Regions from separate parts of the Listeria immobilis genome, predicted to be linked through region 1. Evidence: predicted binding sites of a transcription regulator. Region 1 holds the regulator's gene; the other holds the start of a gene.

Region 1 (7,537 bases):
AATTGCGATTAAAGGTCCACTTACAACGCCGATTGGTGGCGGTATTCGTTCGCTAAATGTTGCTTTACGTCAGGAATTGGATTTATATGTGTGTCTACGTCCAGTTCGTTACTTCAAAGGTGTTCCGTCACCAGTAAAACGTCCTGAAGACACAGATATGGTTATTTTCCGTGAAAACACAGAAGATATTTATGCAGGGATTGAATTTAAAGAAGGCAGCGAAGAATCAAAAAAATTAATAGCATTCTTAAAAGATGAATTTGGTGTCAATAAGATTCGCTTTCCGGAAACTTCTGGTATTGGTATTAAGCCGATTTCCAAAGAAGGTACAGAGCGTTTGGTTCGCTCAGCTATCGAATATGCAATAAAAGAAGGGCGTAAATCATTAACGCTCGTACACAAAGGTAATATCATGAAATTCACAGAAGGAGCTTTTAAAAATTGGGGCTATGACTTATGTGAACGAGAATATGGTGATAAAGTATTTACTTGGAACGAATACGATCGTATAAAAGAAGCAGAAGGTACAGAAGCTGCTAATAAAAAACAAAACGAAGCACTTGCGGCAGGAAAAATTTTAGTGAAAGATTCTATTGCAGATATTTTCTTACAACAAATCCTGACACGTCCTGCTGAATTTGATGTAGTGGCTACGATGAATTTAAATGGGGATTACATTTCTGATGCGCTTGCTGCTCAAGTAGGTGGAATTGGTATTGCTCCAGGAGCGAATATTAATTATTTAACTGGTCATGCGATTTTTGAAGCGACACATGGTACTGCACCAAAATATGCTGGTCTTGATAAAGTTAATCCTTCATCCGTTATTTTATCTGGAACACTCTTACTGGAACATATTGGTTGGGGAGAAGCAGCTACATTAATTAATCGTTCGATGGAAAAAACTATTGCTGCAAAAACAGTAACATATGATTTTGCCAGATTAATGGATGGCGCAACAGAGGTTAAATGTTCGGAATTTGCGGATGAATTAATAAAAAAATTCTGATTACGTCCGCTTGTAACTCGTAAAACTAGTTCGTAATTTTATTGTTGATAATAATTGTTCGTATTTAAGGCAAACCATTTAACCCCATTCGGATAAGTGGTTTGTTTTTATGTTCCTATGGTAAAATAGACACAAGTGAATGATAATATAGAGGAGGATATCCCTGTGAATAAATTAGTATTAATTGATGGAAATAGTATTGCGAATCGCGCGTTTTATGCGTTACCGCTTTTAAATAACGATAAAGGTGTATATACAAATGCGGTGTATGGATTTGCAATGATGTTGATGAATGTGTTGGAAAAAGAAAAGCCTAGTCATGTACTCGTTGCTTTTGATGCCGGAAAAACAACTTTTCGCCATACTACATTTAAAGGTTACAAAGGAGGGCGCCAAAAAACGCCTAGTGAGTTATCCGAACAATTTCCATTTATTCGAGAGCTTTTAACTGCTTACGATATCCCGCAATATGAGCTTGCTAACTATGAGGCAGACGATATTATCGGCACATTAACAAAAAAAGCAGAAGCAGACGGTATGGAAGTAGCGATTATTACCGGAGATCGTGATTTAACACAATTAGCTTCTGAAAAAACAACCGTCTATATAACTAAAAAAGGTATAGCTGATATGGAAACAAATACTCCAGAAACACTAAAAGAAAAATATAATCTTTCTCCTGCACAAATTATTGATATGAAGGGGTTAATGGGTGATTCATCAGATAATATTCCCGGAATCCCAGGTGTTGGTGAAAAAACGGCATTAAAACTATTACATGAATTTGGCGGAAGCGTAGAAAGTGTTTTAGAACATGCCGATGAAATTTCTGGAAAAAAATTAAAAGAAAAAGTCCAAGAAAATAAAGAACTTGCAATTTTGAGTAAAGAGCTTGCAACTATCAATGTGGATTCACCAATAGAATGTACCGTTGAAAGTACTAAATATGATGGATATCAAACAGAAAAAGTAATTCCGCTTTTGAAAGAAATGCAGTTTACAACATTATTAAAAAACTTGGAGGGCGAAACGAAAGAAGAAGCAAAACCATTAAAAGAACTCAAGTTTGAAGTAGTTTCAGCGTTAACGCAAAAACATTTTGGTGGGAAAACAGCATTATATATTGAATTAGAAAATGAGAATTATCATACAGCAAACTTTATCGGGATTACAATTCATTCAAACAAAGGAACCTATTTTTTCACAAAAGAAACAGCAGAAAATAGCCCAGCATTTAAAGAATGGATTGAAAGCAATGATACAAAAGTAGTCTACGATGCGAAAAAAACAATGGTTGCAATGCGGCGATTAGGATATGTAGTGTCTGGTATCACATTCGACATTATGTTAGCCTCCTATCTATTGAATCCATCCGACTCGATAGATGATTTTATGAGTGTTGCTGCTCGTCATAATTATACAGAAGTGGAAACGGATGAAACGGTATATGGAAAAGGAGCGAAACGAAGCATCCCAGAAGAAAGTATTGTCGCACCACATCTTGCAAGAAAAGCTATCGCAATCGCTGTTTTGGAAAATGGTCTTATGGACGAATTAGAAAAAAACGAACAATTAGCTTTAATGGCAGATTTAGAATTACCGTTAACTTTTGTCCTTGCTCAAATGGAAATGCAAGGTGTAAGTGTTGATACTAAACGACTGGAAGATATGAAAGTAGAATTAGCTGGTCGACTAAAAACACTGGAAGAGTCCATTCATTCGCATGCGGGAGAAGATTTTAATATTAATTCGCCTAAACAATTAGGAGTGATTTTATTTGAAAAGTTAGGACTTCCGGCTGTAAAGAAAACAAAAACGGGTTATTCTACGGCCGCAGATGTTTTGGAAAGTTTATCAGGTAAACATGCCATTATTGATGAAATCTTGTTATATCGCCAACTTGGGAAAATCCAATCCACTTATATTGAAGGCCTTCTAAAAGTAACAGATAAAACATCACATAAAGTGCATACACGTTTTAATCAAACATTAACTCAAACAGGGCGACTTAGCTCCGTTGATCCGAATTTGCAAAATATTCCTATTCGATTAGAAGAAGGGCGCAAAATTAGACAAGTTTTTGTTCCAAGCAAACCTGGCTGGAAAATATTTTCAGCAGATTATTCACAAGTGGAATTGCGTGTTTTAGCTCATATTTCTGAAGATGAAAATCTGATTTATGCATTTAAACATGATTATGATATTCATACAAAAACTGCAATGGATGTTTTCCATGTTGAAAAAGAAGCAGTGGATTCACTCATGCGCCGTCAAGCAAAAGCGGTTAATTTTGGTATCGTTTATGGTATAAGTGATTACGGACTTTCGCAAAACCTTGGCATTACAAGAAAAGAAGCGAAAGATTTTATTGATCGTTACTTTGTCAGCTATCCAGCAGTAAAAGAATATATGCAAGATATTGTACGTTTTGCAAAAGAAAAAGGTTATGTAGAAACTATTTTGCATAGACGTCGTTATATTCCAGAGATTGTCAGTCGTAATTTTAATGTTCGCGGATTTGCAGAAAGAACTGCGATGAATACACCTATCCAAGGAAGTGCTGCGGATATTATCAAAAAAGCGATGATTCTAATGAGCGACCGCCTAAAATCCGAAAAATTAGAAGCTAAGTTATTACTTCAAGTACACGATGAACTTATTTTTGAAGCACCAGAAGCAGAAATTGCTAAATTAGAAGAAATTGTACCAGATGTTATGGAAAATGCTGTAGAACTATCTGTACCACTTAAGGTCGATAGCGCTTTTGGAGATACTTGGTATGATGCAAAATAAATAGAGAAACGGGGAGTTTAAATATGCCAGAAATGCCGGAAGTAGAAAATGTCCGCACCACTTTACAAGCGCTCGTTCCTGGTAAAAAAATTGATCAAGTGATTGTTCATGTTCCCAAAATGATAAAAAATATGCCACCAGATGAGTTTGTGCATATGCTTGTTGGGCAAGAAATCGAAGGAGTACGTCGTCGCGGAAAATTTTTACTTTTTGATTTAACGAATTGCACCATTTTGTCCCATTTGCGGATGGAAGGCAAGTTTAGATTAATGGATGAAAATGAAGAGGTAAGTAAGCATACGCATATTATTTTCCATTTTGAGGATCATACAGAACTGCGCTTTTTAGATGTGCGAAAATTTGGGACGATGGAAGTTACGAATAAATACGGTGAAAGTGAAACAAATTCCATTAAAAAGTTGGGACCTGAACCTCTTACACCAGCGTTTACGTTAACCGATTTTGCAGCTGGGGTGAAAAAAACTAGTCGTGCAATCAAAACAGCTTTATTAGACCAAAAATTAGTCGCAGGAATTGGTAATATATATGCGGATGAGATTTGTTTTGAAGCAAAAATTCGCCCTGAAAGACCAGCTAACTCACTTTCTAATAAAGAAATCAAGCGTATCTTTGAAGCAACCAAAAGTATAATGAAAGAAGCTGTAGCACTTGGCGGTTCGACTGTGAGAACGTATGTGAATTCGGAGGGGAAATTAGGACAGTATCAAGATAAGCTGAAAGTATACGGGAAAACGGAGGAGCCATGTGTGATTTGCGGAACTCCAATTGAAAAAATAAAGCTAAATGGGCGAGGAACACATTTTTGTCCAAATTGTCAAAAGTAGAGAGTGGGACGAATCATGGGAAAAACGATTGGTTTAACAGGAAGCGTGGCAACAGGAAAATCTACTGTAAGCAAAATGATTCAGAAGGCTGGAATTCCTGTCATAGATGCAGATATTGCGGCAAGGAAAGTAGTTGAGCCAGGAACAGCAGGGCTTAAGGAAATTATTAATTACTTTGGTGCGGATATATTGCTGGAAGATGGCACATTAAATCGGCCCAAGCTAGCAAATATTATTTTCAAAAACAAAGAAAAACGAGAAAAATTAAATGCAATCACCCATCCTCGCGTGAAAGAATATATGTTAGCGGAGCGAAAACGCTATTTTGCAGCCGGTGAACAAGTAGTATTTTTTGATATTCCACTTTTATTTGAAAGTCATTTAGAATCACTTGTTGATCAAATTGTTGTCGTTTGGGTTACACCTGAAACTGAATTAAAACGCTTAATGAGGCGAAATCATTTGACCGAGGAGGCGGCTTTAGAACGAATAAATAGCCAAATCGGGATTGATGAAAAAGCCAAAAAAGCGGACCTAGTAATTAATAACGATGAAACGCTCGAAAAAACAGAGAAACAAGTTGCGGATTTTATTGATCAAATTATTAAGAACAAATAGCCACCCTTACTTTCACATGGTATAATGAGGCATACAAATAAACAGACAGAGATGTTTTAGGGATAGGAGTGAATTTTTGTGAGATGTCCTACTTGTAAATATAATGGAACACGTGTTGTAGACTCAAGACCGGCAGATGATGGCAATTCTATCAGACGTCGACGTGAATGTGAAAAATGTGGATTTCGCTTTACTACATTTGAAAAGGTAGAGGAAAGTCCTTTAATAGTTGTAAAAAAAGATGGCGCACGAGAAGAATTTGCTCGTGAAAAAGTTCGCCGTGGTTTAATTAGAGCATGTGAAAAACGGCCAGTTAGTGCAGAACAAATCGAGGAAATTGTTAATGAGGTGGAGCGCGAACTTAGAAACATTGGTGATAGTGAAATTGCCTCTGATTTAATCGGTGAAAAAGTAATGAATAAATTGGCTAATTTGGACGAGGTTGCTTATGTCCGATTTGCTTCGGTTTATCGTCAGTTCAAAGATATTAGTGTTTTTGTAGAAGAATTAAAAGATTTGATGGAAAAAAATAAAGATAGGTGAGTGTAAATTGACGGAATTTTGGATGGAACTTCAAGCGGTAGATAGTTATCAAGTGAAGGCAAGTGGTATTTTAACCGGTGCCGACCGAAAAATAATCACCATGTTATATCAACCGCTAATGGGGGCGGAATGTTTAGCTTTATATCAAACACTGTTTACTGAAGTAGAAGAAAACAGACTTTGGTCGAAAGCGCATTCCCACGTCCAACTTTTAAATATGCTCGATATTAGTTTAAAGGCACTATTTGAGGCAAGACTAAAACTCGAAGGCTTAGGTCTTTTAAAAAGTTATGTAAAAACGGAAAATGACACGCGTTTTTACATTTATGAAATCTTACCGCCCTTATCTCCAGAAAAATTCTTTTCAGACGGATTACTAAATATTTATTTATATAGCAAAATAGGTAATGCTCAGTTTCAACGGTTGCGTCGTTTTTTCTCTGATGAAGCTATTGAAACAACTACATATAGCGAAATCACTAGATCTTTTCAAGATGTTTTTGAGCCATTTAAAGGTGGAACTATAGCAACTATCGACAAAACTAACCAAACCTTAATGGATAAAACTGAACCGAAAGAAATTGAATTTGATGATGCTAGTTTTGACTTCAATTTGTTTATAAGTTTGCTATCTCCAAGTATGATTTCACGTGATAAAATAACTAAAGAAGTGCGTCAAACAATTTTGAAATTGCACGGAATTTATCAAGTTTCTGAGAAAGACATGCCAAGTTATTTGTACCGAGCGCTGGATGCTAACGGGGACATAGATATTGTATTTTTACGCAAAATTGTTCGCGAAGGTTATTCCATTGAAAATGGCACCCCACCAAAGTTACAAATGAAACAAGAAATGCCGGATGTAGAAGAACAAAAGGAAGTGCTAAACGACGAAGAAGCACTTCAAGTGTATTTAGAAAGTATCACACCATTTCAATTGCTTGTCGATATTTCCGATGGGGCAGTGCCAGCCGAAACAGATTTACGTGTAGTTGAAGAAGTAATGAACCAACAAAATTTACCTGTTCCAGTTATGAATGTCTTAATCGAATATGTCATGCTTCGACTTGACCGGAAATTGGCCAAAAACTACATGATGACAATCGCTGCACACTGGAAACGAAAAAATGTTAAAACCGCTAAAGAAGCTATGGATTTAGCTTGGCAAGAGCATGAAAAATATAAACGACTACAAGAAGAACCAGCCACAGCTAAAAAATCAAATTACAATCGAAATTACCAAAAAACAACTAGAAAAGAAATTTTACCGGATTGGTTTGATAAAGAATCCGTCCCACCAGCTGATAACAAAATGACAGATAAAGAAAAACAAACATTGGAAGAACAAGTTCGCGAAATTAAAGAACGACTAAATAAAAGGTAGGTGAAGGACATGGATAACATCGAACGCACATTAGGGCAGCTTTTTGAAGGACGAGATTTTGAAAAAGAATATCAAGGGCTAAAGCAACAAGTACTACATTATCAGCCAATCCAAGAATTTTTCAAGGCCCATAAAGCAGAAATAGACGAACAATTGATTAATCAAAATTTATCTAATTTATATGAGTTTATGACTCAACACAAAAAATTTATGGAACAAGAAGCCACTTTAATGCCTGGTTATGCGCCGAAATTGGTTTTAAATGGAGAATTTATTACTGTCAGCTATTATCCAACAAAGGAAAAAATAGAAGAAGATAAACGTCGTGCTGTGGAGAAACGTATT
Region 2 (7,537 bases), on a different contig from region 1:
GCAGGTAAGATTTCTAAATTATTATGATGAGAAGAAAGAACGCGAATCCCAGTTGCTCCGTTCAAGGCAGTTCGAACAGCAGTTAAGCGAGAGGCATCTTCTTCGGCAACAACAATAGCATTTAAAAAGTGATGTAAATTTTCATCAAAGGCTCCGGAATCATTAATTGAAACCAGTGAAAAACGATCATGACCAGTATCTAGTCGACTTTTGTCAGCAAGACTTTGGAAAAAAGCAGGTGGCTCCTTTGTATAAAATAATGTATTGGTAGAAAAGAAAAATAATGGTAAATCAAAATCACGCATAATATGATAGGTATCACGAATGGCTTTTTCTTCTAAAGTTGTTTTAAGAAGCGGTTCATCTCGAATCGCGGCATAGGAACCATTAGAAGCAATAACGTGACCGGAATTGCTCACTTGTAAGCCAACTTCACGTGCGGAACGATACATCCGGCCAGTGGAAATGGAAAAAATATGACCGTCATTTTCTAAAGTTTGAATTAAATCACGTGTTTTTTCTGATACGGTTTGATCCGAGCGTAATAAGGTACCATCAATATCAGAACAAATTAAATATTTTTTAGTCAAATATAATCATCCTTTTTAGTTAATAACTTAAGTATACCATGTACGAACGGGAATAGTTATTATGATACAATAGAATTATACATAATTTTTAACATTAAATTTGTTTGAAAATATAAGTGTAAGGGGTTTTATAATGAATAAACTTAATTGGGCAATTCTTGGTCCGGGTTCGATTGCGCACCAATTTGCCGAGGGAATGAAAGGCTTAGACCGTGAAATTTATGCAGTAGGGGCTAGAAATTTGGAGAAGGGCCAAGCATTTGCCGAACAATATGATATTAAAAATGTATATGATGACTTTGATAAAATGCTTGCTGACCCAGTGATAGATGTGGTTTATATTGCAACGCCGCACTCCAATCACTATGAATATATTATGAAAAGCTTGCAAAATGGTAAGCATGTGCTAGCGGAAAAAGCAATTACAGTGAGCAGTGCCGAATTGGATGAAATAAGTGCGCTTGCAAAAGAAAAAGGCTTAATTGTCAAAGAAGCGATGACGATTTTCCACATGCCACTTTATAAAAAATTACGAGAAGTGGTTAATTCGGGCGAAATTGGCAAATTAAAACTTATCCAAGTTGCATTCGGAAGCGCAAAAGAAAAAGACCCAAGCAACCGTTTTTACAATATGGATTTAGCGGGTGGAGCGCTGCTTGATATTGGTACATACGCGTTAAGCTTTGCGCGCTATTTCTTAACGGAAGCTCCAAATGAGATATTAACAACGATGAAAAAATTCGAAACGGGTGTGGATGAGCAATCTGGCATTTTGCTTAAGAATAAGGAAGAAGAGCTTGCAGTCGTGTCGCTATCTTTCCGAGCAAAAGTGCCAAAACGTGGAATTGTTGCTTGTGAAGAAGGGTTTATTACTGTCGACGAATACCCGCGTGCAAGCCGAGCAACTGTGACTAACACGACTACAGGAAAAGTAGAAGAAATTGTTGCTGGTGATACGGATAAAGCGTTAGAATACGAAATTACAGCAATGGAAGAAAGTATCTCTACAGGAGAAAATCCAACATCCGAGTTAACGAATGATGTTATTGCGATTATGACGGATGTTAGAACACAATGGGGTATTAAGTTTCCGTTTGAAAAATAAGAAAAGCCAGCCGTTAAAATTCGGCTGGCTTTTCATTAGTATTTTAGTCTGTCAAATTATCTTCTGTTACTGGATCAAAGAAGTGAGATTTAGACATTTCAAATGCAAGTGTAAGTACTTCATTTGGTTGGTGTTCAGAGCGAGCATCAACACGAGCAACAAATTCATGTGTACCAACACGGCTATGAAGCATAAATTCAGCACCAGTTAATTCAGCTACAATAGTAGTTGCTTTGAAAGTATAACCTGGGTTTGCTTCAATCACAATTGGTTCATCATGGATGTCTTCAGGACGAATACCGAAAACGATTTCTTTACCGTCGAATCCTCTATCTTTAAGAAGTTTTAGTTTGCCTTCTGGTACAGCGATAGTGAAATCATCACCGATAAAGTGGGTACCTTCTAAACGACCTTTGAAGAAGTTCATTGCGGGACTACCAATAAAGCCGGCTACGAACATATTTACTGGATGATCATACACTTGTTTTGGTGAACCAACTTGTTGGATAACACCATCTTTCATAATAACGATACGAGTAGCCATTGTCATAGCTTCTGTTTGGTCATGGGTAACGTAAATCATTGTAGTATCTAATTGTTGGTGTAGTTTTGTAATTTCCGCACGCATTTGGACACGTAGTTTTGCATCCAAGTTGGAAAGTGGTTCATCCATTAAGAATACTTTGGCATCACGAACGATTGCACGTCCTAAAGCAACACGTTGACGTTGACCACCGGAAAGTGCGCTTGGTTTACGTTTTAAGTACTCTGTTAGACCAAGAATGTTTGCTGCATGTTCAACACGTTCTTTAATAGCATCTTTTGGCATTTTACGTAATTTTAAGCCGAAAGCCATGTTATCATATACAGTCATATGTGGGTAAAGTGCATAGTTTTGGAATACCATTGCGATGTCGCGGTCTTTTGGTGCAACGTTATTCATTACTTTGCCATCAATGGATAATTCCCCTTTAGAAATTTCTTCTAGTCCAGCAATCATACGTAAAGTAGTAGATTTACCACAACCAGATGGACCAACGAAAACGATAAACTCTTTGTCGTCGATTTCTAAATTAAAATCAGATACTGCTGTTACTTTGTTATCATATATTTTATAAATATGTTCTAGTGATAATTGTGCCAACTAACTTCGCCTCTTTCTATTTTTTAACTTGTGTCTATTGTATATGAAAACGCTTTACAAAAACTATGGCAACCTGCACAAAGAAAATTTTCATCCATTGGGCAACTTGCTTAATTACCAAAAAACGAAAACGATGTAAAGTGACAAAAGACCTTTTATGTGAAGAAAATTTCATGTTATTTAATTCTTTAGTCCCAATTACAAAAAAACCTCAGATATCATTATAAAAAAACTTCATCTTGTGTTATATTATTAAAGCAGGCACAATATATAGTTAGTGAGGGATTATCATGTACGTGGAACAACTTAATGAACAAATGGTAATAAAAAGGGATGGCCGTAAAGCAAGTTTTGACTTAATTAAAATTCGTAATGCGATAGAAGCATCTATGAAGGCAATTAATTTAGAAGATGAAACTTTTTTAGAAGAGGTTTTGCTTGAGGTTGTAAGTGAATTACCTAACAAGGCAGATATGACCATTGATGAAATCCAGAATAGCGTTGAAAATACTTTAATGAAATCAACGTATCCAGATGTTGCGAGGGCTTACATAGAATATCGTCACGACCGCGATCATGAGCGCGAGAACATCACAGACATGCACAAAAGTGTAGAAAAATTACTACAAAAAGACAAAACAGTCGTCAATGAAAATGCCAACAAAGATGCAACTGTATTTAACACCCAACGAGATTTGACAGCAGGAGCCGTAGCCAAAAGTTATGCATTAAAATATATGCTGCCAAAACACGTATCCAATGCCCATTTAAAGGGAGAAATTCATTTTCATGATTTAGATTATAGCCCGTATCATGCAATGACAAATTGTTGCTTAATTGATATTGAAGGTATGCTATCAAAAGGTTTTACAATTGGAAATGCTAATGTAGAAAGTCCGAAATCCATCCAAACAGCGACAGCACAAATTGCACAAATCATCGCAAATGTAGCTAGTTCGCAGTATGGTGGTTGTTCTGTAGATAGAATTGATGAAGTATTATCTGTTTATGCCCGTTTGAATTTTGAAAAGCATAAGAAAGACGCAGTAGAATGGGTAGTTCCGGAAAAACAAGAAGGATATGCAGAAGAAAAAACGCGTAAAGATATTTATGATGCAATGCAAAGTTTGGAATATGAAATTAATACATTATACACAAGTAATGGTCAAACGCCATTTGTGACTTTAGGGTTTGGGCTTGGTAAAGATTGGTTTGCACGAGAAATTCAAAAAGCAATCCTAAAAGTTCGAATTGGTGGTGTTGGGAAAGATAAACATACAGCTATTTTCCCTAAATTAGTATTTTCGATTCGACGTGGAACTAATTTAAATGCTGCTGACCCTAATTATGATATTAAACAATTAGCGCTAGAATGCTCTTCTAAGCGGATGTATCCGGATGTACTCAATTATGATTCGCTCGTTCGTTTAACCGGTGATTTTAAAGTGCCAATGGGTTGTCGTTCATTCCTACCTGCGTGGACTAACGAGAACGGGGAACATGTAAATGCTGGTAGAAATAATCTTGGTGTTGTAACGCTAAACATTCCACGTATTGCTATCCAAAGTGGTGGAGATAAAGAGCGTTTCTGGGAAATTTTCCATGAACGGATGAAAACAGTCAAAGATGCACTTCTTTTCCGTTTAAACCGTGTACGTCAAGCTCGTCCAGAAAATGCGCCAATTTTATATAAGTATGGTGCTTTCGGTAAACGACTGCAAGATGGGGAAAATGTTGATCAACTTTTCAATAAAGAGCGCTCGACAATTTCTATTGGCTATATCGGATTGTATGAAGCGGCAACTGTGTTTTATGGTGGCGAATGGGAAGGCGATACAGCTGCAAAAGATTTTACACTAGATATTCTTAAAGAGTTAAAAGCTTATGCAGATAACTGGAAAGATGAATATGGCTATTGGTTTAGTGTCTATTCTACCCCGAGTGAAAGTTTAACAGATCGTTTCAATCGCTTAGATAAAGAAAAATACGGCGTAATTAAAGACATCACAGATAAAGACTACTACCAAAATTCATTCCACTATGATGTACGCAAAAAAATTACACCATTTGAAAAAATTGATTTTGAAAAAGACTACCCAGAATATTGTTCAGGCGGATTTATTCATTACTGTGAGTATCCAAAAATGGTTCATAATACGAAAGCGCTTGAAGCAGTGTGGGATTATTCTTATGATCGCGTAGCTTACCTTGGTACTAATACGCCAATTGATAAATGCTATGAATGTGACTTTGAAGGAGAATTTGTACCAACAGAAGAAGGTTTTAAATGTCCAAGTTGCGGCAATACGGATCCTGAAAAAGCGGATGTTGTAAAACGCACATGTGGCTATTTAGGAAACCCGATGAAACGCCCAATGGTACATGGACGTCATGTGGAAATTAGTAATCGTGTAAAACATATGGAGAATTTAGGTGAATAATCCAAAACCGTGTGAATGGAAGTCGACTGAATTATCCAGAGGGTATATAGCTGACTATAAAGCATTCAATTTTGTTGATGGGGAGGGCGTACGGTGCAGTTTGTACGTATCTGGATGTCCTTTTCACTGCGAAGGTTGCTACAATAAAGCTGCGCAATCATTTAAGTATGGTAAGCCTTATACAAAAGAATTGGAAGATGTTATTTTAAAAGATATTGGGCATGAGAGTGTTCAAGGATTGACGCTTCTTGGTGGGGAACCATTTTTAAATACGGCCACTTGCTTATCTGTTGTGAAGCGAATCCGTGAGACCTATGGCGAAACGAAAGATATCTGGTCATGGACAGGTTATACTTGGGATGAAATGATGCAAGAAACGCCTGATAAACTAGAGTTGCTTTCGTTAATAGATGTGCTTGTCGACGGACGATTCGAACAAAAATTATTCGATCCAAATTTAGCTTTCCGAGGTTCTAGCAATCAACGAATTATTGATGTACAAAAATCACTTAATCAAAATGAAGTAGTGCTTTATCAGCTATAAAAATAAGCAGAAATCAGATATACACCATTTTAAAATGACTGTATACAATGATTTCTGCTTATTTATCGTTTAATATAACTCAGGGCGTCTGTCTGTGAAAATAGGAATAGTTCCTCTTGTTTCTCCAACTAAATTTAAATCAATTTCGGCATAAATATTACCTTCGTCTTCATCGCCATGCGCAACAATATTTCCAAGAGGGTCAATAACGAGCGAATGACCATTGAAGTGATTGTTAGGATCTTCTCCAACTCGATTTACCGCAACTACAAAGGCTTGATTTTCAATTGCGCGGGCGATTAAAAGCTGTTCCCATTGAGTAATTCGTTCGACAGGCCACTGGGCAGAAATAAATAAAACCTCAGAGCCTTCAGAAGTATGTTTGCGAATCCATTCTGGAAAACGAATATCGTAACATATAAAACCAGCGCAAGATACCCCATTTAATCTAAATAAGTTTGTGTCATTCCCAGCCTCTAAATATAAATGTTCGTTCATAAGTTGAAATAAATGAACTTTCTTATAGGAAGAAAGCAGGTCACCGTATTTATCAAACGCATACATAGTATTGGAAAATTTACTTCCTTCTGAGATGGCAACGGAGCCGCCGATAATGGCGATTTGATGTTTTTCGGATAGATTAGACAAAAATTCTTTCGTACGATCTCCGTTTAAATCAGCAATGCCCCCTAATTCATTTAAAGCATACCCTGTGTTCCACATCTCTGGTAAAACAGCGATATCAGCTCCCTTTTTTGCAGCTTCCACAATCGCTTTTTCTATCCGTGCATAGTTTGCATCTGGATACTTAAACGTTACATCCGTTTGACATAATGCCAACTTCCACATGTTCTTCGCTCCCTTTTTTCCCTTTTCTTTTAAAAATAACATAAGCTTGGTGATTGGTCTATTTTCGACCACCTTCACCAAGCTCTAGGTATGGATTTAATCCTTTTTTAAACGTCTAGCTAAGAAATTACCAAACGATTGTAGTGATTGAACCATAATGATTAAAATAATAATCGTTGTGAACATAACAGCAGCTTCATAGCGTTGGAAACCATATTGATAAGCAATTGTTCCAAGACCACCAGCACCAACAAGTCCTGCCATCGCTGTAGCACCGATAAGTCCAATTGTAGCGATAGTTAGCCCAAGTACAATACCCGAGCGAGCCTCACGAATAATAACGCTCCAAATGATTTTTGGTGTAGAAATGCCCATTGCTTGATAAGCTTCGATAACCCCTTTATCTACTTCAAGCAGTGCGGACTCCATTAAACGTGCAATATAAGGAGCTGTGAAGACAACAAGCGGCAAAATAACCCCTTGAATACCAATCGTCGTCCCAACAACTGCACGCGTTACGGGAATCATCAAGAATAATAAAATAATAAACGGTAAAGAGCGTAAAATATTAATAATCCAGTTTAAAATACTATAAACAACAAGATTTTCAGTTTGACCGCCTTTACGTGTTAAAATCAAAAATACACCAAGCGGAAGACCAATAGCTAAGGCAATAACAAGCGTAATGCCTGTCATTATTAACGTTTCTAGAAAACCTTGCCAAAGAATCGGGCCCCATTCTTCAATAAATGAACTCATAGCAACTCGACCTCCTCAACAACAACGCCAGATTCCTTTAAATAAGCAATTGCTTTATTATATTCTATTTCGTCCCCTTTTAAATGAACGAGCAGTTTTCCGAGT

Evidence for each region. The regulator NrdR, encoded in region 1, represses ribonucleotide reductase genes. The targets are predictions, from matches to a motif close to AACACNATATATNGTGTT.
Region 2: the regulator NrdR is predicted to act here: its motif matches at 3,100-3,117, upstream of nrdD (anaerobic ribonucleoside-triphosphate reductase).

The regions. Positions count from the first base shown of each region.
Region 1 is NZ_JAASUA010000001.1:423,774-431,310, reverse strand. It holds gene icd (NADP-dependent isocitrate dehydrogenase) at 1-1,009, shown strand, start outside; gene polA (DNA polymerase I) at 1,175-3,802, shown strand; gene mutM (DNA-formamidopyrimidine glycosylase) at 3,826-4,647, shown strand; gene coaE (dephospho-CoA kinase) at 4,663-5,265, shown strand; gene nrdR (transcriptional regulator NrdR) at 5,344-5,808, shown strand; gene HCJ45_RS02235 (replication initiation and membrane attachment family protein) at 5,816-7,192, shown strand; gene dnaI (primosomal protein DnaI) at 7,202-7,537, shown strand, end outside.
Region 2 is NZ_JAASUA010000011.1:65,738-73,274, forward strand. It holds gene HCJ45_RS12605 (HAD family hydrolase) at 1-590, opposite strand, end outside; gene HCJ45_RS12610 (Gfo/Idh/MocA family protein) at 724-1,695, shown strand; gene HCJ45_RS12615 (ABC transporter ATP-binding protein) at 1,739-2,839, opposite strand; gene nrdD (anaerobic ribonucleoside-triphosphate reductase) at 3,130-5,280, shown strand; gene nrdG (anaerobic ribonucleoside-triphosphate reductase activating protein) at 5,273-5,824, shown strand; gene HCJ45_RS12630 (carbon-nitrogen family hydrolase) at 5,894-6,673, opposite strand; gene HCJ45_RS12635 (methionine ABC transporter permease) at 6,770-7,432, opposite strand; gene HCJ45_RS12640 (methionine ABC transporter ATP-binding protein) at 7,429-7,537, opposite strand, start outside.